DNA from 4 places in the Virgibacillus sp. LDC1 genome. Region 2 is predicted to be linked to each of the others. Evidence: predicted binding sites of a transcription regulator. Region 2 holds the regulator's gene; each other region holds the start of a gene.
The links. Region 2 encodes Rex, which represses fermentation and respiration genes when NADH is low (regulators of the CRP and FNR family bind a similar motif). Its sites were predicted from a motif close to TTGTGAAATATTTCACAA; they were not measured.
Positions count from the first base shown of each region.

Region 1 (5,179 bases), on a different contig from region 2:
TTGGATTCATGACCCGGCTCAATGGTGGTGAGGGTGGTGATATCCCCCGACCCAATATCCTCCTGCAGCCAAGTCCGTATACTCTGGAGTAGGCCATCGTTGTATCCGTTAAACATCATCGCTTAATTCCTCCGTCATTTCTTGATCCCGTGTATGGACAATATGTTTCTGCCATACGCTGTCATTCCGCTCCGGGAAATCCTCACGGTAGTGGGCTCCCCGGCTTTCTTCACGACCCAGCGCACCTTGAACCACGAGCAGGGATGCTGTGAGCATGTTGGCAAACTCGTATTCCTCACGCTTGGAGAGAACCGAATGGAACAATGGCAGCTGACGGCCGAGCTCTTCCGCTGCTCTTAATAGAGTATCCCGATTTCTCCGAAGTCCTGCATAACGTACCATCACCTTCTGAAGCTTCAAGCGTTTTTCCACCATCGCCTGGGACGGAGCGTCCTTGCGACCGAGATGGAATGATACATGAAGTGGATCTCCTGAGGGTTCCGGCAGGCTCTTAATACGTTCAACAATACGGCTGCCGTACACAATCGCCTCCGACAGCGAATTGCTGGCCAAACGGTTCGCCCCGTGGACACCGGTAGACGATACCTCTCCGCAAGCAAATAAACGCTTCACGCTGCTCTCGCCGTGCAGACTGGTTTTAATGCCCCCCATCATATAATGCGCTGCCGGGGAGACCGGAATCCAATCTGAGGATAAATCGAGTCCATACTGCATGCAGGTTTCATAAATCGTTGGGAATCGATGTTTGACCATCTCCGGCGACTCATGGGTAATATCCAGATAAACAAAGGTAGACCCCGTTGCTTCCATCTCACTGACAATGGCCCGTGCAACAATATCCCGCGGCGCCAGCTCCAGCAAATCATGGTATTTGGGCATGAACCGTTCTCCTCGTATATTCCGAAGAACAGCACCTTCACCGCGAACCGCCTCTGATATAAGGAATCGGGGCGCACCCGGATAGCTAAGCGCCGTCGGGTGGAACTGAATAAACTCCATATCCCGAATTTCTGCGCCTGCCCGGTAAGCCATGGCAACGCCATCCGCTGTAGCAACCTCCGGATTGGTTGTATACCGGTACAATTGGCCGGCGCCGCCGGCACACATAACCGTCGCCCGTCCACGTACGAATACCCGTTTTCCGTCCGGCATTTGTACCAAAGCGCCATGACACTCTCCCTGCTCGGTAATCAGGTCAATGACAAAATGATCGTCCCACACCTCTATATTGTGAAGCATTTCAACCTGAATGGAAAGGGCACGCACAATTTCATACCCGGTAGCATCCCCGTTGGCATGAAGGATCCGGCGGTGACTGTGGGCGCCTTCTTGGGTCAGTGCGAGCTCGCCATTCTCCACATCAAACATCGTACCGAGTCGAATCAGCTCTTGAACGCCGACCGGACCCTCGTTTACAAGCACATCCACCGCGGCAGATGAACATAGACCCGCCCCTGCCAGGAGGGTGTCCTGACGGTGGTAGGCCGGAGAGTCATCCTCAGCTGTTACGGCTGCAATCCCTCCCTGCGCATAACGCGTGTTGCTTTCGAGCAGCGATTTTTTCGTAATCAGCAGTACATTCTGAGTCGCACTTGCCATGATCGCCGTATATAAACCCGCAATGCCTGAACCGATCACGATGACATCCGTCTGGACAACCGGAAGATCGTTCAGCTCAAAATCAATTAAATACTGCGGTATCACGATACCTCACCTGTCTTTTCACGAAAGAGTAGCGCATGCTACTTAACTTGTAACATGCGCTCTAATGAAGTTCTGGCTTTCTCTGCAACGATCGGCGGCACATAAATTTGCGGCTTCATCGTTTCCAACGCTTTAACCAGTTTTTTGAGGTTATTCACTTTCATATTCGGACACACCAGGAATTTCGTAGCGAAGTGGAACGATTTATCCGGGCTATCCAATCGAAGCTGATAACCGGTTCCGTCCTCCGTGCCCACGATAAACTCCTTGGCAGATGAATTTTTGCAATACTCTAGAATGGCGGTGGTACTCCCTACAAAATCCCCCATCGCAACAACCTCTGGACGGCATTCCGGATGCACCACAAATTCAGCATGAGGATATTTAGCCTTCATCTCGACGACATCCTTCACCGTCAGCATGTCATGCGTGTTACAGTACCCTTCCCAGATAATGAGCTTCTTGTCGGTATGCTGCTGAACATAATGTCCCAGGTTTTTATCAGGTACCCATATAATTTCATCCGAATCCACCGACTGAATCACTTTCACGGCATTGGATGAAGTACAGCAGATATCCGTTTCGGCTTTGATCTCAGCCGATGAATTGATGTACGTGACCACTTTTGCATTCGGATGCTGCGCTTTCAACTTTCGCAGTCCGTCAACGTTCACCATATCCGCCATTGGGCAACCGGCCCGCTCATCCGGTATAAGAACCGTCTTGCCCGGAGCCAGGATTTTGGCGCTCTCGCCCATAAAATGCACACCGCAAAATACGATAACCTCGGCATCCGTTTGTGCTGCCTTCTGCGCGAGCAGGAAGGAATCCCCCCGGAAATCAGCGACCTCTTGTATTTCATCCCGTTGATAATAATGTGCCAAAATGATTGCGTTACGTTCCTTCTTCAATTGCATTAATCGCTCACGCAGTTCACGGTTCTGTTCTGCCTTACGCTCCAGTGCCAAAGCTTCCATGATCGACCCTCTCCCTTTGTATAGTCCGGCGGTTCGCCGCTGATGACCATGTGACTTTCAGGATGGTTTCCACCTTTGTGAAAGGATGCGCATCCTTATTTAACAACTAATGTACACGTTCATTCTGCCCCCTGTCAATGTGATAGAAAGCACAAAAAGAACCGGAAAACGAATTATCGTTCTCCGGTTCTTCAATTTTATTCGGTATTCGAGCTTTTATCAGCGAATATTACGTTAAGCTGCTATTACCGTTGTCCGATCCGCCTGGAGGATCCTTGCGCTCGGAATCTTTGCGCTCTGGCCCTGGATCATTCGAATCCATCGGGTTATTCGGAATTTCTTCCGTGGAAGTCGGCTGCTCGCCGTCTTCTTTCCCTTGGATGCGAACTTTCACGTCGCCAATGTTGTCGATGATCGGTTCACCATTCTCGGAAGAACCTTCTCCTTCACCGTCGCCACTGCCGTTGCCTTCAGCTGATCCGGTCTCAATGAGATTCTTGATTTGCTCAAGCTCCAGCGTTTCCATCTCGAGGAGCGTGTTCGCAATCAGGTGAACCTCTTTGGCATGCTTATTCAGGATCTCTTTACATTTCTCATAGCAATCATTAATGAATCGCTGCATTTCCTGATCGATCTCATAAGCGATTTGATCACTATAGTTCTGCTCATGTCCGATATCACGTCCCAGGAACACTTGTCCTTGGGATGTACCGAACTGCATCGGTCCGAGCTTCTCACTCATACCGTATTCCACAACCATGCTGCGGATAATGCCTGTCGCTTGTTGGAAGTCACTGTAAGCGCCGGTCCCGATTTCACCGATGAACAGCTCCTCAGCAACACGCCCGCCAAGCAAACCGGTTACGCGATCCAGCAACTCCTGCTTCGTCACGAGCATCCGATCTTCCTTCGGCATCATAATGACATATCCACCGGCACGGCCACGAGGAATAATCGTTACCTTATGCACCGTATCCGCATGCTCGAGGAAATAACCCACAATCGTGTGGCCTGCTTCATGGTAAGCTACGATGCGTTTCTCGCGGTCACTGATCACGCGGCTGCGTTTCTCCGTACCGACGATAACACGGTCAATCGCCTCATCCACTTCTCGCATGGAGATATCTTTACGGTTGCGGCGAGCCGCAAGCAAGGCAGCCTCGTTCAGGAGATTCTCCAGATCAGCGCCTGTAAAACCGGTTGTACGTTTGGCGATGATGTCAAGTTTAACATCCTTCGTCAATGGTTTGTTGCGTGCATGAACCTTCAGTACGGCTTCACGGCCCTTCACATCCGGGCGATCTACGGTAATCTGACGGTCAAAACGTCCCGGACGAAGCAGCGCCGGGTCCAAAATGTCCGGGCGGTTGGTGGCAGCAACGATGATAATGCCTTCGTTCGCTCCGAAACCGTCCATCTCAACCAGCAACTGGTTGAGTGTCTGCTCACGCTCGTCATGACCGCCGCCAAGTCCGGCGCCACGCTGACGACCTACAGCATCAATTTCATCGATGAAAATGATACATGGTGCATTCTTCTTCGCGTTCTCGAACAAGTCACGTACACGAGAAGCACCGACACCGACAAACATCTCAACGAAGTCGGAACCGGAAATACTGAAGAACGGCACGCCTGCTTCACCGGCAACGGCACGAGCCAGGAGCGTCTTACCTGTTCCCGGAGGGCCGACAAGCAGAACGCCCTTCGGAATGCGAGCGCCAACCGTGTTGAACTTGCGCGGATCCTTCAAGAAGTCAACAACCTCAACAAGTTCCTGCTTCTCTTCATCTGCTCCGGCTACATCTTCAAATGTAATCCGTTTCTTCTCTTCATTATATAAGCGGGCTTTGCTCTTACCAAAGTTCATCACTTTGCCGCCGCCGCCTTGGGCCTGATTAAACAGGAAGAAGAACAGAACAAACATAATGATGAGCGGAATAAAGGATGAAAGCAATGTCAGCCAAATGCTTTGGCCTTCCATTGGCACCACGGACAGTTTGACATTGTTGCTCTCACTGGCTGCAGTCAGCTCTTGCATCGCTGCATCCGTGGCAGGAATATAGGTTGAGAAATTCTCCGATTTTTTCTCTTCGGAAATCTCCCTATACTTACCGGTCACCAGATAAGCGTAACCGTCAAATTGTACCGTCATTTCCTCTATGTTGTTAGCTTTGACTTCCTGCCGCAGTTGATTATAACTAGGGGCATCGGCTTGCTCGCCGCCATTAGTGACGAATTGTACTATGCCCACCACGACTAAAAATAGAATCAAATAAAAACCAGAATTCCGGATGAACCGACTCATCCCCTACCTCCTCTCAAGACACATAAGATATTTTACCACAGCCTGTCTGGCCATCTCAACAAAGGGCCCTCAACTGTGATAGCAGCCCATTGGCGCGGTTTAACTGCTGTAGATTTCCGGCTTCAAAATCCCGATGTAGGGGAGGTTCCGGTAATGCTCGGCATAATCGAGT
Region 1 is NZ_JAOXLZ010000011.1:14,971-20,149, forward strand. It holds gene nadC (carboxylating nicotinate-nucleotide diphosphorylase) at 1-119, opposite strand, end outside; gene nadB (L-aspartate oxidase) at 109-1,725, opposite strand; gene nadA (quinolinate synthase NadA) at 1,764-2,702, opposite strand; gene ftsH (ATP-dependent zinc metalloprotease FtsH) at 2,932-5,007, opposite strand; gene hpt (hypoxanthine phosphoribosyltransferase) at 5,107-5,179, opposite strand, start outside.
Region 1: the regulator Rex is predicted to act here: its motif matches at 2,778-2,795, upstream of nadA (quinolinate synthase NadA).

Region 2 (5,179 bases):
CGGGCAACCAGTCAGCAGATGAGATCATTCAGGTTGGACTGGCCATCATCGAAGAGGATCGAAGCATCTCCCGCGTATACGGCACCTATGTCAATCCCGGGATTCCGATCCCTCCTTTTATTACCGGTTTGACCGGCATTTCCGACAGTGATGTAGCGAATGCTCCTTCATTGGAAGAAATGATGATGGAACTAGTGCCCATGCTCGACGATGTCGTATTGGTTGGGCATAATGTCGCTTTTGATTTTAACTTTTTGCAAAATGCACTCGATCGCTGCGGCTATTTACCGTTCAGCGGCCGAATTCTAGATACGATGCACTTCTTAAAAATATGTTTTCCCTCGCTGCCTTCTTATCAGCTCGGGATGGTGTCCTCTCATTTCGGCCTGGAGCATGACCGTCCGCATCAGGCGGACAGCGATGCGCTTGCCACAGCCTATGCGCTGCTGAAATGCCTGGAGGAGATCGATGAGCTTCCTCTTCTTACCGTACAGCGGTTAAGCGACCTGTTTGCGGACGAGGACAGCGACTTGGCCTGGTTCTTTGACGGCATCCGTGCTGACAGGGAACTCCAGGCTGTACAAGCCGGAGACACCCATACGTACTATCGTCAATTCGCCCTGGCAGTTGACGATTGGAACGATATTGCGCCCGTCAGGGATGAGACGGAGCCCAATCCCTTGGCCGATGTAAGCTTCGAGCAATACATGAATGATGTACGTGAACGCCTGAAGGAAACGCTGCCTCATTACGAGAGCAGGGATGCCCAGGACATGATGTTCCAGGAAGTGATGCAGGCACTCGATAACAATAAACATTTATTAATCGAGGCCGGCACGGGAACAGGCAAATCCCTCGGGTATTTGCTGCCGTCGATTTATCAAAGCGTGAAGCAGGAACAGAAGGTTATGGTGAGCACGCATACGATCAACCTTCAAGAACAGCTGCGTGACCGGGATATTCCCCTGCTCACCCAGGTTGTTCCTTTTCCGTTTAAAGCGGCTATTTTCAAGGGAAGAGGCCATTATTTGTGTTTGAGAAAATTTGAACATAAAATAAATAGAAGAGATTTTCATTCACCGAAGGAAGATGTGATCACCGCGGCGCAGATGCTGGTCTGGCTGACCCAGACGGAGAACGGGGATGATGAGGAGCTGAACCTTGGCGGCCGCGGAGGGGATTTCTGGGAGACCATCTCCAGCGATTCGGATTCCTGTCTTGGCCGTGCCTGCCCATGGTTCCGCAAATGCTACTATCACAGAGCCAAGCATGAAGCGGGCATCGCGGATGTTGTCATTACGAACCATTCGAAGCTGTTCACCGACGTAAAAGCGAATCACCAGCTGCTTCCGAGTTATGAGCGTCTCGTCATCGACGAAGCGCATCATTTGGAGGATGTCGCCGGCAAGCACCTTGGCTTGCAGATGAAATATTTTTCGGTTGTCCATACGCTAACCCGTATGTACAAAGACAGCCGCAGCGGTCAGCTCCCGGCTCTTCGCCAGCTGCTGCAAGTTTCATCCCATGAGAAGGCTGTCGAGTGGTCTTCCATCATAGATCGGATTTATCCGGATCTGATCACCGTAAAAGAGAATTGGGATCGACTCAGCGATCAATTGTTCGGACTGCTTCCGGAACGCGGAGATGCATCTCCAGGAGACGCCGGTCAATTCTCGCTTCGCTTATCGCCTCTTAAGAAGCCGAAGGATTGGGATTCGCTTGCCGAGCTGGAACATCAAATTCATGTGATACTGGGCGATGTCGTACGCAAGGGTGACAAGCTGATCGCCGAAATGAAGGAAGATCTCGACGATTACAGTGCCGACAGTCTGTTAACAGACCTATCGGGTCTGTTTAAGGACCTGGCCGCACACCGCGAGGACCTGAGGTCCTTCATGGCCCTGAATGATGAAGGCACGGTATACTGGATGGAGGCTAACGGCAATTTCCGCGGGAAATCGCTGCAACTTTATGCGGTGCCTGTCGATGTAAGCACCCACTTGAAGGAATTGTTTTTTGACAAGAAACAAAGCGTGATCCTGACGTCGGCGACCTTGTCGGTGGACAAATCGTTCCAGTTCATGATCGAGAATTTGGGTCTACAGGAAGCGGCAGATAGCGGCAACCTGAACACGGTTCTGCTGCCGTCCCCGTTTAATTACAGGGAGCAGGCTCTCCTTGTCGTGCCGCGCGATTTTCCGAGCGTGAAGGGCTCGGTCGGGGATGCACTCTTTGTGAATACACTAGTGCAATCATTGGCCGATACGGCAATCGCTACGCATGGACGTATGCTTGTCCTGTTCACCTCGTACCGGATGCTGCGTCAGGTGCATGAGCCCTTGAAGGAGGCGCTGGCATCCAGCGATATTACCGTACTGGGACAAGGGATGGATGGAACCAGCCGTACCAAGTTAATCCGGAGATTCCAGGATAGCAGCGCCTCGGTTCTGCTGGGTACCAGCTCCTTCTGGGAAGGGGTTGACATACCCGGTGAGGCGCTCACTTGCCTTGCGATCGTCCGGCTGCCGTTCCAGCCGCCGAATCACCCTTTGGTTGAAGCCAAGAGCGAATTGCTGCAGCAGCAGAAGAAGAACCCCTTCATGAAGCTTTCGGTTCCGCAAGCCGTCATTCGCTTCAAACAGGGATTTGGCCGACTGGTACGGACAGCGCAAGACAAGGGGATTGTCATCGTGTACGATACCCGGGTCATTGAATCCTATTACGGAAAATATTTCCTATATTCCTTGCCGGGACCAAAGATGGAGCACATGCCGACCGAGGGGATTGTTCCCCGAATTTCGGAATGGCTGCAGGAAGAGGCAGGCGTAGAGAACCAAGCTGAATAAAGTGAAACCATGAACGATCACATTGAAATGTAGTTATTAACCTATTATTAGGGGGAGCATGCATGAAATCGGAAAAAATTTCGGAAGCCGTGGTCCGCAGATTACCTGTATACTTGCGCTATTTGAATGAGCTTCAGAAAAGGGAGGTCTCCACGGTTTCCTCCCAGGAACTGGGACAAAAACTGGACCTCAATCCTGCTCAAATTCGTAAGGACCTAGCGTATTTCGGTGATTTTGGACGGAAAGGGATCGGATATGACGTATCTTATCTGATCGAGAAAATTCGCCAGATTCTAAAGCTGGACCAGAAGATCAATGTCGCATTGATTGGGGCCGGTAATCTTGGACATGCATTATCAAATTACAATGCATTTCTGAAGGACAATATGAAGATTGTGGCGGTTTTCGATTCGTATTCTCCCAAAGTTGGTATGAAAATAAACAATTTGGTTGTACAGCCGATGGAGGAACTGGAGAAGACGGTTCATGAGTACGGCATTCGTATCGGGATTATCACCGTTCCGGATTTTGAAGCGCAAAATGTAGCGAATCAGCTTATCGCCGCAGGCATCGAGGCTATTCTGAATTTTGCGCCGACCATCCTGAAAGCTCCATCCCATATCCGGATTCATACGGCTGATTTTACTACGGATTTGCAAAGTTTGGCCTATTATTTGGATAACGGTAAGGAGGATACAGCACATGACGACAACGAAGTGGATGGTTAAAAACGGAACGTTTGCGGTACTAGAGAAAGGAAGGTCCGTGCTACGCGGATATATGGTTGTGGAGAATGACCGGATAACCTACCTGGGTGAAGAAGAGCCAACCGTCCAAGAGGGAACAGAAATTATCGACGGAACCCATCTGTTTTTCCTGCCTGGATTGGTGAACACGCACGGACATGCGGCGATGTCGCTTCTCCGCGGTTATGGCGACGATCTGGCACTGCAGGTATGGCTTCAGGAAAAAATGTGGCCTATGGAAGCCAAATTCACGGCCGACGATGTTTACTGGGGAACCTCACTCTCCGTGCTTGAGATGATCAAAGGCGGAACCACGACGTTTGTGGATATGTATGATCATATGGATCAGGTTGCAAATGTTGTGCAGGACTCAGGAATGCGCGGCGTACTGACACGCGGTGTCATCGGATTATGTCCGCCTGAGGTGCAGCAGCAGAAGCTGGATGAGGCGGTTGCATTCGCGAAAGACTGGCATGGCAAGGCGGACGGAAGAATTACGACGATGATCTCGCCGCATGCACCTTACACATGCCCGCCGGATTTCATCGAGAAATTCGTTCAGGCATCCCATGATCTGAATCTGCCTTTGCATACGCATATGTCCGAAACGGAAACGGAAGTCGCTCAGAATGTAAATGATTACGGACTCCGCCCTGTTGCCCATTTGGAGAAGCTTGGCATGTTTTCCCGTCCAACGCTGCTTGCGCATGCCGTCCATCTGACCGATGAAGAAATCGAAATCCTGGCTAAGCATCAAGTGATGGTGTCGCATAATCCAGGCAGCAATCTGAAGCTTGCCAGCGGCATCGCTCGCGTGCCTGCACTACTGAAAGCCGGGGTCACCGTGTCTTTGGGTACCGATGGACCTGCGAGCAATAATAATCTGGATATGTTTGAAGAGATGCGCCTGGCGGCACTGATCCATAAAGGAGTAAGCGGGGATCCAACCGCGATTCCTGCATCCGAAGCGCTTCGGATGGGTACAGAGTATGGTGCCAAGTCAGCTTTCCTTGCGGATATCGGTACGCTTGCGGTAGGAATGAAGGCAGATATGATCGCACTGAACACGGATCAGGCGCACTTCCTTCCGAAGACGGATTATATTTCTCATGCTATCTACTCCGCCAGTGCGAAGGATGTTGAGCATGTATGGGTTGACGGTAAGCAGGTCGTGAAGAATGGCGCGAGCCTTACTCTCGATGAGGAACGTATCCGCCGGGAAGCGCAGCGTGCCTTTGAGCGTCTTACAACCCTCTAGGGAATAATCAAGGGGAGCGAGGAAGACGGATTTGAAGAAAAAAACGAAGTGGATCTTGCTTAGTGTATCCGGCGTGCTGCTGTTACTGCTTGGTTTACAGCTCTATTATTCATATGTTATGAAAGACACTTGGAATGAAGAAAGAATGGCGATTGCTGCCGCCAAGCAGCATGGCCAATTGGTTTCGTCCGGAAAGACCTATAAATCGGTGTGGGGCGAGGATAATAACTATTGGGTGGTAAGCGGCAAGGATCAGGACAATCAAGATCGTATGGTATGGGTAAAATTTACAGATGACAACATACCTGTTGAAGGTGCCGATGCTGTCC
Region 2 is NZ_JAOXLZ010000001.1:745,727-750,905, forward strand. It holds gene dinG (ATP-dependent DNA helicase DinG) at 1-2,846, shown strand, start outside; gene OHJ21_RS03560 (redox-sensing transcriptional repressor Rex) at 2,909-3,574, shown strand; gene OHJ21_RS03565 (amidohydrolase) at 3,549-4,850, shown strand; gene OHJ21_RS03570 (cell wall elongation regulator TseB-like domain-containing protein) at 4,882-5,179, shown strand, end outside.

Region 3 (5,179 bases), 720 kb from region 2:
CAGTGGAACTGCGCCTTGCTCGATGCCCTTCTCAATCAGCTTCTGCAGTGTCTCTGCCTGCCGATTGTTGATGACGGGTCCGATAATAGTCTGCGGATCGCTCGGATCACCTGTTGTCAAGGTAGAAACCTTCGCTTTGTATTGATCTAAAAACTCCTGATAGATCGATTTCTGTACAAGAATCCGATTGGCCGACATACAGATCTGGCCTTGATGCGTGAATCTGCTGAACGTTGCCGCTTGTACCGCGTAATCGATATCAGCATCTTCCAGGATAATGAACGCGCTGTTCCCGCCGAGCTCCAGCAGCGGCTTTTTAAAGTGCTTGACGGCCAGCTGGCCAATATGGCTTCCGACCTTGGTAGAACCCGTGAACGAAATGATTCTCGGAATCGGATGCTCGACGAATGCATCGCCAATCTCCTTGATATCTGTTACCACAACATTCAACAGGCCCTTCGGTATACCCGCTTCTTCGAAAATCTTGCCGATCAGGGTTCCGCCCGTAATCGGCGAATCCTCATGCGGCTTCAGCACGACGCCGTTGCCGGCACCCAGTGCAGGGGCGACGGACTTCATGGACAAGAAGAAAGGGAAGTTAAACGGACTGATAACCCCAACCACGCCAGCCGGAATCCGATACAGGCGGTTCTCCTTGCCATCCTCTGTGGAAGGTAAAATCTTTCCCTCCATTCTAAGGGGGAACGTAGCCGCTTCCTTAATCATATTTTTCACAAGACCGATCTCGAATGCCGCCTTCAGACGCGTTCCGCCCAGCTCCTGAACAATAATGGACGAAATCTCTTCCTCATGCGATTCAATATATTTAACAGCATTTTCAAGGATATCGCGTTTATGGTAAGGATTAACCTTGTCCCATTCCAGCTTAGCTTGATAGGCAGCTTGATAGGCATCATCGATGTCTGTAACGCTCGCGATTTGAAATGCGGTAATGACCTCATCATTATATGGATTAATGTCCGGCAGCGTTTTACCGCTCTTGCCGTCTCGCCATTGCCCGCCTATGAATTGCTTTCCTAATTTCGAATAATCCATATGAACCCTCCCGTGTCGAATAATTCCAACTAATCTATATAATTATCGACTAAATACAGGTAATTGTTAAGTGAATTTTCTTTGATCTCTTCTCCCTATCAGAGCATGGCAATGAAATACCCCTTCCTCACCTAGTGAAGAAGGGGTATTAATCAAAGCTATACCGCTTGGCGCAACCGCTCAAACAATATGTTGTTTTCCAGATGGATATGCTCGAAGGTATCCTTTTCCAGCATAGCTAACCGTTGAAAGACCAGCCGATACGTTCCGCAGGCATCAGCCGGAAGCTCGAAATCGGATGTTACGTCCCGCAGCTCCTGCAGCAAGCTGCCGGCATGAGCATGTTCATGTTCCAGTTCGGACACATGCGGCTTAAGCTCTGCTGCCGCTTGGTGGCTGGGGTCTGCTACAAACTTCAAAATGAGCGGGAATACAAGCTCGTCCTCGTCCTTCGTATGCTCCAACAGCTCCTTTTTCAATTCCGAGAAGAGCTCCTGCACTCGAAGAAGCTCGGGGTGATGCTCTCCATGCACACGGGCCAATTTCGTGACATATGGCGTTAATGCCGGTAATTCATCACGCAGGAAGGCATGATGTTTTTGTTGGATGTGATCAATCAATTCGGATTCCTTCAGTGAAGCAGGACGGCTTTCCTGGTAATTGGCAAACTTGCTCTCCACGGACCAAACTTCCTCCAGGACGGCGGCTGGATCCAAAGAACGCTGCTTGGCCGCCTCTTCCAAAGGCACCTGGCCACCGCAACAGAAATCGATGCGGAGGGATCGAAATAAATCCGCGGTTTGCGGGATGGATGTTACGATATCGGATATTTGGCTCTGAAGCGTGAATGAACTCATATTCAAACCTCCCTAGACTAAATACGTGTTTGTGAACTTTTTCACTCTTACAACTCAAGTATAAGAAACTCCCATCCCCGCATATGTGATTGCAGTCATACTGAAATGTAACACTATGTGAACGATAGTATCGAAAGGATTACGGGAATCCGATAAGAAATCGTCGGGGAGGGCCCAATGCCACAAGCTCCTGCGAAATCGCAAGAGCTTGTTAAGCTACAGCCATATATCAGGCCGTGCATTCCCTTATTCTGCAGAGTCAGTAACCGCACCTTTAGATGCTGAGGACACTAATCGTGCATATTTGTATAATACGCCCGTGGAAACCTTGAGTGGAGGCTGGTGCCATGCTTGTGCCCTTGCAGCCAATTCGGAATCCGGTACGTCGAACGTCATTTCTTGCGTTTCGCTGTCGATGGTGATCATGTCTCCATTCCTCAGCAGCGCGATCGGCCCTCCTACCTGTGCTTCAGGCGACACGTGACCGACGACGAACCCATGCGAGCCGCCAGAGAACCTCCCGTCCGTTATCAGCGCAACCTCCCCGCCGAGACCCTTTCCTACAATGAGGGCCGTTACCGACAGCATCTCCGGCATACCCGGTCCGCCCTTAGGACCGCAATAACGAATGACTAACACGTCGCCCTTGCGTATTTCATCTCTCAGGATCGCTTCGGTTGCCTCCTCCTCGCTGTCATACACCTTGGCCGGTCCGACAAAACGCAGCTTTTTCAGACCCGACATTTTGGCAACCGCACCTTCAGGTGCAAGATTACCTCTTAACACAACCAATGGCCCATTCGGCTTCAGCGGCTTATCGATGGGGCGAATGATTTCCTGGCTGCCCCGTAACGGCGCTGCTTCCGCCAGATTCTCCGCCAATGTTTTACCAGTGACCGTCAGACAATCGCCATGCAAAAGTCCCTCGGCGAGCAATAATTTCATGACACCCGGTATGCCGCCGACTTCGTTTAAGTCCTGCATGGCATGTCGTCCGCTGGGCTTCAGATCTGCGAGGTGGGGAACACGCAAACGGATTCGCTCGAAATCGTCTAACGTCAAATCAACGCCTACCGAATGAGCAATGGCAAGCAAATGCAGGAACGCGTTGGTTGAACCGCCCAAAGCCATGACGACCGTTATCGCATTCTCAAATGCCTTTATAGTCATAATGTCTTTGGGATAGATTTCATGCTCCAGCAGCGATATGACCTGCCTTCCAGCCGCAGCGCATTCCGCTGCTTTGTCAGGTGAAATAGCCGGCGTGGAGGAGGAACCGGGCAGGCTCATCCCCATGGCTTCTGCCGCCGCGGCCATCGTATTGGCTGTATACATGCCCCCGCAAGAGCCCGGTCCCGGGCAGACGCTGCATTCCACCTTATGGAGCTGATCGTCCGTCATTTTTCCGTCATGATATTGCCCGACCGCTTCGAAAGCCGTGACGATATCCACGTTCTTACCTTCGAGCTTCCCGGGTTGTATCGTGCCGCCGTAAACGTAAACCGCAGGAAGATTCATCCGTCCGATCGCCATCAGGCAGGCGGGCGTATTCTTGTCGCAACCGCCGATCGCCACAAGACCATCGAAACGTTCGGCCCCCGTTACAATCTCAATCGAATCCGCGATGGCTTCACGGCTGGGCAGGGAGAACAGCATGCCGCCATGTCCCATTGAAATGCCATCCGAAACCGTGATCGTGTTGAAAATAAGCGGAGCGCCGCCATGGTTGCGGACCCCTTGCTTGGCCTCTAAGGCTAACTTGTCTATATGCATATTGCACGGAGTCACCTCGCTCCAAGTGCTGGCTACGCCAATCATCGGTTTCTTGAAATCCTCATCCGTAAAACCAACAGCCCGCAGCATCGCTCTATTCGGTACCCGATTGACACCCTCGCTGATTACCTTACTGCGAATGCGTAAATCTTTTTTGTCTGACATTCTTCCCTCTCCCTTCTATTTAAAGCAACTCATGGAGTTCCTGCATCGGACGCATAAAATTTTGTTTCATCATGGCCTGTGCCCGATCACTGTCTTTCTGCTCGAAAGCGCTGATAATCGATGCATGCTCATCGACAGAAGCCTGTGCAGCCGCGATCGGCTGTTTTAAGAACACGTACTTAAACCGCCGGATATGCATCTGTAGAGAAGCACTATATGCAGCGACATAAGGATTATCTGAGAGCTCTACGATGAAGTTATGAAACTGTTCATCCATCTCCATGGCTTGATAAGCTTGCCCGCTCTTCATGGCATTTTCAAAATCCAGATTCATCGCCCGCAATTGCTGAATCTGCTCCGGAACAATAAGGGTAGCGGTCACTTCGGCAGCTAATGCTTGAAGAGCAGCCATGGTCGAATACATCTTAAAGATATCTTCCCTCTCAATGGCCGTAACTTTTGTTTCTTTCCCAGGGTGCGTGGACACGAGTCCTTGTACTTCGAGCAATTGAAAAGCTTCCCGGATAGGCGTCCGGCTTACGCCAAGGGATTCCGCCAATTCGGCGTCGAGCAATTTCTCGCCGGGCTGCAGCGTGCCATCGATAATCCATCGTTGAATTTGGGAGAAGGCTCTTTCCTTTGCAGTCATCCGAACTGGAGAGACAAAATTCTTAGGTACTGGCATCGCTTATCATCCTTACTATTCATGTTTGTTATATGCAATATATCGCATTCATATATTAAATACAACACATTTCAGACTGCTTCCATTGATAAAAATAACAACCGGAGGAAATACTTAAGCAAAATATCCAAATGCTGTGAGCCCGTTGAATCAGGAGAGGTGTTGGTACAATGTCATTTTCCACATGGGCGGGTTCGAACCAACCCAACAATAGCGATCATATTTCTGTCAATCCAAATGGGAAGAACTCAGAGGATATGGACATATCGGTGAACCTGGAAGAAACCATATCCGAAATCAAGCAAGTCCTGGGTGATAGTGACGATTTTATGGTATATGGCTTCCATGTGTTCGGCCAGCATCCGGCTGTATTGTTATATTTCTCCGATATGACGGATCATGCCGTTATCAATAACACGATATTGAAGCCTCTCAAATATGGGCCGCGCCATATCGATGTTCATAACCTCCCGCATGATGCGTTAATGAAAACCATAATGAAAGATACGCTTTATCATAGCGAGGGTTATACGGAAAGAAAAATATCCGTTCTTACCGACAACCTGCTAAGGGGGCAATCCGTCGTAGCCATTGAAGGGCTGGACGAGGCGATTATCATTGACACACGGCAGACCACGCAGCG
Region 3 is NZ_JAOXLZ010000001.1:1,467,686-1,472,864, reverse strand. It holds gene yfmT (benzaldehyde dehydrogenase) at 1-1,056, opposite strand, end outside; gene ric (iron-sulfur cluster repair di-iron protein) at 1,215-1,913, opposite strand; gene ilvD (dihydroxy-acid dehydratase) at 2,160-3,851, opposite strand; gene OHJ21_RS06695 (GntR family transcriptional regulator) at 3,871-4,536, opposite strand; gene OHJ21_RS06690 (spore germination protein) at 4,707-5,179, shown strand, end outside.
Region 3: the regulator Rex is predicted to act here: its motif matches at 1,943-1,960, upstream of ric (iron-sulfur cluster repair di-iron protein).

Region 4 (5,179 bases), 290 kb from region 2:
ACAGCCTCTTTGCCGTTGCCAGCTTCACCGGCAACCAGCATATCCGAATCGCTTTCGATCATCATCTTCAGACCTTGACGAACCATGGCCTGATCCTCTGCCAATAATATACGTATCAGCGGACTCCCTCCTCTATGAACTTGGACATGAATAACGTTCCGCGAACGATAAATTGGTTGTCGTACTGAGAGATTTGAAGCTCGCCCCCAGCCTCTTCCATTCGCTCTCGCATCGCTTTTAAACCATAGCCCTCCCGGTATGTATCGCGTCTCCGGTGATACGGATTGCTTACCTCAAAACGAAATATCCCGCCTCCAGGCGCTTCAAACATGATATGCACTTCTCGAGTGCTCCCATGCTTCATCGCATTGGTCATGGCTTCCTGAACCGCACGGTATACCGCAATGGATTGGATATTGTTTAAAGGCACAGTAAGTGCTCCATGCCGCGCCGTTAGCGTTACGCGCATAAAGCTCTCGGATTCCAAGCGCCGGAGAAGTCCAATGATCGCGGGCAGTCCGCTGGTCTCCTGCTGTTTCATGGATTTCACCGCATTCCTGGTCTCCTCCAGACTTTCCTTGGCAAGGGCTTTGAGCCCCTTCAGAACCTCGGCGGTTTCCCCGTCTGCCTGCATCCGGTGCATCTCCAGCTGCATGAGCAGCGCCGTTAATTTATGCCCGACGGAGTCATGGATATCGCGCCCGACCTGAGCCCGCTCCTCCTGCCTCGCATGCTGCTCGTCCGTTATAAGACGACGTTTCATATTACGGTATTCACTGAGCAGCGTTTCATTTCGAACAACCGATTCTTCATAACGGGACCAGGTGGTGCGAAACAGGGTAAGAGCAATCGCGAGAATAACAGAGTAAAGCGCGAGAAACAGCCATGGTAATCCGGAGTATCCTAACAAGCCGGGTGCGATGGCACCTGCGGTCAGGACTAATCCTATGCAGGCGGCATGAACGGCGGAGAGCCGATACACGGCTTTTCCCGCAAGAATGGAATAAACCAGCAGAATATACGGGTCAGTTGCATTCGTAGTGGTAGGCCATAAGGAGATCACGGAACATATTGACGCAATGAGCAGTGTGATAAATAGCATTGCAGGCTTGGCGCGGTATAACGGCGATAAAAAAAAGCCAGTGAAGAAAATGGCGCTGCTCCCCAATCTCCAAGGCAATTGATCCGGATTAACATGCTGGAGTACTGGAATGAAGGCGCATAGCCAGCTTAAAAGAAGAAATAAAAACCATATCCAGAACGACCGCACATGCTCTCCTCTCTTTCCTATCAAGAGTTTCACAATTTACAATAAAAAATACCGTTCCAAATTTTAGTTATATCATATCACAAGCCTATTCGATACTTTTGGGGAAATAAGTAAATTGGAAATAAAAAATCGCTTCGATATTATTGTGAAAAAATATACATACAGGCCTAAACCCTTATCAATACTGGGATTTATTCGACAAGCTCAGAGGGCAATCACAGCGAAAAACAGGCCTAAAATTGTGACGAAACTGGTAACTCTCGTGAAAGTTTGAACAATGTATGAACTGCCCCGAAACCGCGCCACTACAATGATTTCGCTCACAACCATCCCCTTTTGTAACAATTTGAACACATAAAATTACATACATTGACACGAATATGGATTTATCTGTTAATTATACAAGTTTATGTGTTTTGCAAAGCCGACCGGAACTTTCTACTATAGATGTGTCAGTAACATTGAATCGAACGAACGTTTCAAGGAAAGGGGTACATCATGAACAAAAGAGGGCCGTTATTTGCATTGTTTTTAGGCTTTACCTTGCTCTTATCGGGATGCAGCTCGCTCACGGTATTAGATCCCAAAGGACCGGCTGCCAGAACCCTATCCGATACAATCATATTCTCCATTCTCATGATGGTCGGAATTCTAGCGGTAGTTTACGCGCTCTATATCTACATGCTCACCAAATACCGAGCCAAGAAATCCAACGAAGGTTACGAACCGCCTCATGAAGAGGGTAACAAATGGCTGGAGATTCTGTGGACTGCCATACCGATCCTGATCGTTGCCGTGCTATCGGTCGTAACCGTCAAAACGACGGTGGCCGTCGAGAACGTGCCGGAAGGTTATGAGAACCAAGAGCCTTTGGTCATTTACGCTTCCTCTTCGAACTGGAAATGGCATTTCAGCTATCCGGAAGAAGGAATTGAGACCGTCAATTACGTCAACATTCCAACCAATCGTCCGATTGAGTTCAGACTGTATTCATTCGGTCCGATCACGAGCTTCTGGATCCCTCAGCTTCACGGGCAGAAGTACGCGATGAGCGACATGATCACGAAGCTGAACATGGTGGCCGACGTACCGGGTTCCATGATGGGCCGTAACGCGAACTTCAACGGCGAAGGCTTTGCCCATATGGAGTTCGAAGCCCTTGCCATGACCTCGGCCGAGTACGATGAGTGGGTTAAGGATGTAAAGGACACCGCGCCTGAACTGAAGGAAGACGAGTTCAAGAAGCTTCTGGACACCGCGCATGTCGGACGAATGACCTTCTCCAACACGCATCTGGATTTCAGCCCGCCGCCATCCGAAGACCATCACCATGGCGGTGATGTCAACGGCAATGAGGAGCATCAGGACCATAAAGACGTCCACCCGGATCCTGCAACAACGGAAGAAACGGAATTTGACAGCGAAACGAACGTGGATCCAAACGAACCGCTGCCGAACTTCCCGGCTGAAGAAAGCCCAAATCATCAACATGAAGGACATTAAATCGGTGAGTGAATCATGGTTCTCCCGATCTACTTCATACATCCAGAAAGGAGCTAGGCCTTTATGAAATGGGACGAATTTTTCGTTACCGGTGATCCGTTAATTTACGGCGCCATGGTGAGTATCGTGCTCGTCTCGCTCGCAATCCTCTTCGGTTTGACCTATTACAAGAAGTGGGGATATATGTGGCGGGAATGGCTGACAACCGTGGATCACAAAAGAATCGGGGTCATGTACATCATCTGTGCATTGATCATGCTGTTCCGCGGGGGCGTCGACGCGATCATGATGCGCGCGCAGACCGCCGCACCGGAGATGAAGTTTCTGACCGGTCAGCATTATAATGAAGTATTCACGACTCACGGGGTCATCATGATCCTCTTTATGGCCATGCCGTTTATCTTCGGTCTGATGAACGTCATCATTCCGCTTCAGATCGGTGCCCGTGACGTAGCTTTCCCTAAACTGAACGCAATCAGCTTCTGGCTGTTCTTCGCCGGAGCCATGCTGTTCAACATTTCCTTCGTTATCGGAGGTTCGCCGGATGCCGGCTGGTCCGCTTACTTCCCGCTGGCCAGTATCGAATTCAGTCCGACGGTCGGCAACAACTACTACTCTCTGTCGCTACAGATTTCAGGGATTGGTACCTTGCTGACAGGCCTTAACTTTATCGTAACGATCCTGAAGATGCGCGCGCCGGGCATGACCCTGATGCGCATGCCGATGTTCACATGGTCGGTATTGATTACTTGCGTCATCATTATCTTTGCTTTCCCTGTGCTTACGATTGCGCTCCTGCTTATGATGTTCGACCGCATCTTCGGTTCGCAATTCTTCACGATGGCCAACGGCGGCATGGATATGCTATGGGCCAACCTGTTCTGGGTATGGGGACACCCTGAGGTATACATTGTCATACTACCGGCTTTCGGTATTTTCAGTGAGATTATCTCAACTTTTTCCAAAAAGAACTTGTACGGTTACAGCTCCATGGTATTGAGTATGGCGATTATTTCCGGCTTGTCCTTCCTGGTATGGGCCCACCATTTCTACACGATGGGTCAAGGGGCCATGGTCAACGGCTTCTTCTCCATCACAACGATGGCGATCGCCGTACCGACCGGGATCAAAATATTCAACTGGCTCTTCACGCTTCGCAAGGGTCGAATCAGCTTTACGACGCCGATGCTCTACTCCCTTGCCTTTATTCCGATCTTCACGATCGGCGGCGTAACCGGCGTCATGCTGGCGATGGCCAGTGCGGACTATCAATATCACAATACGATGTTCCTGGTTGCCCACTTCCACTATGTGCTCATTCCAGGCGCCGTATTCGCCGTCATTGCCGGTTTCCATTACTGGTTCCCTAAAGTGTTCGGCTTCCGTCTGAACGAAAAGCTTGGCAAAATCGCATTCTGGTTCATTGCCATCTCATTTAACGTAACGTTCTTCCCGATGTTCTTCCTGGGACTTATGGGGATGACCCGTCGTACGTACACCTATTCAGCTGAAACCGGCTTTGGCCCGCTGAATATGCTGTCGATGGTCGGCGCCGTCGGCCTGGCGATCGGATTCATCATTCTGGTATACAACATCTACTGGAGTACACGTTACGAGCCGCGCGATAAAACAGGAGATCCATGGGATGCACGCGCACTGGAATGGTCTACGCCAAGTCCGGTTCCGGTATACAACTTTGCAGTAACGCCGAAAGTCAAAGGCCGCGACGCCTACTGGTTCTCGAAGAAAAACAACGAGCCGCTTTCAGATGAGAAAATTACCAAAATTCACATGCCAAGCAACACCGGTAAGCCGTTTATACTGGGTATCGCCTTCTTCTTCCTTGGCTTCTTCCTGGTATTCAGCTGGTGGATTCCATCCATCGTTGCCGGTATCGCGGTATTGATCATTATGGCTACCATGTCCTTCGACCGTGATCACGGGTACTACATTCCGGTTGAAGAGATTGTTCAAACCGAACAGAAACTGCGGGGTGATACGGTATGAAAATAGATGCCACTCAGCCGCTGGAATATGGAACAGAGGAAAACCGTAATCGTATCTTCGGCTTCTGGCTGTTCCTCGGAGCTGAAATCGCGCTCTTTGCTACCTTGTTTACCGTCTACTTCGTTCTCGTAAACCGCTTTGCCAGCGGTCCGAGCGGAGCGGAAATCTTTGAAATTACACCGGTCCTGCTTGAGACGTTCCTGCTCTTAACGAGCAGCTTCACGATCGGTTTGGCTGTTCATGCGATGCGTCTGGGACTGAAAAAGCAAACGATGATCTTTATGGTCATCACCCTGCTGCTGGGTGCGGGCTTCCTTGGGATCGAGATCTTCGAATTTTTCACCTATGTGCATGAAGGAGTAACGCTCTCAACGAGCGCCTTCTCCTCCAGCTTGTTCA
Region 4 is NZ_JAOXLZ010000001.1:1,035,322-1,040,500, reverse strand. It holds gene OHJ21_RS04920 (response regulator) at 1-119, opposite strand, end outside; gene OHJ21_RS04915 (sensor histidine kinase) at 116-1,063, opposite strand; gene qoxA (cytochrome aa3 quinol oxidase subunit II) at 1,769-2,773, shown strand; gene qoxB (cytochrome aa3 quinol oxidase subunit I) at 2,837-4,780, shown strand; gene qoxC (cytochrome aa3 quinol oxidase subunit III) at 4,777-5,179, shown strand, end outside.
Region 4: the regulator Rex is predicted to act here: its motif matches at 1,531-1,548, upstream of qoxA (cytochrome aa3 quinol oxidase subunit II).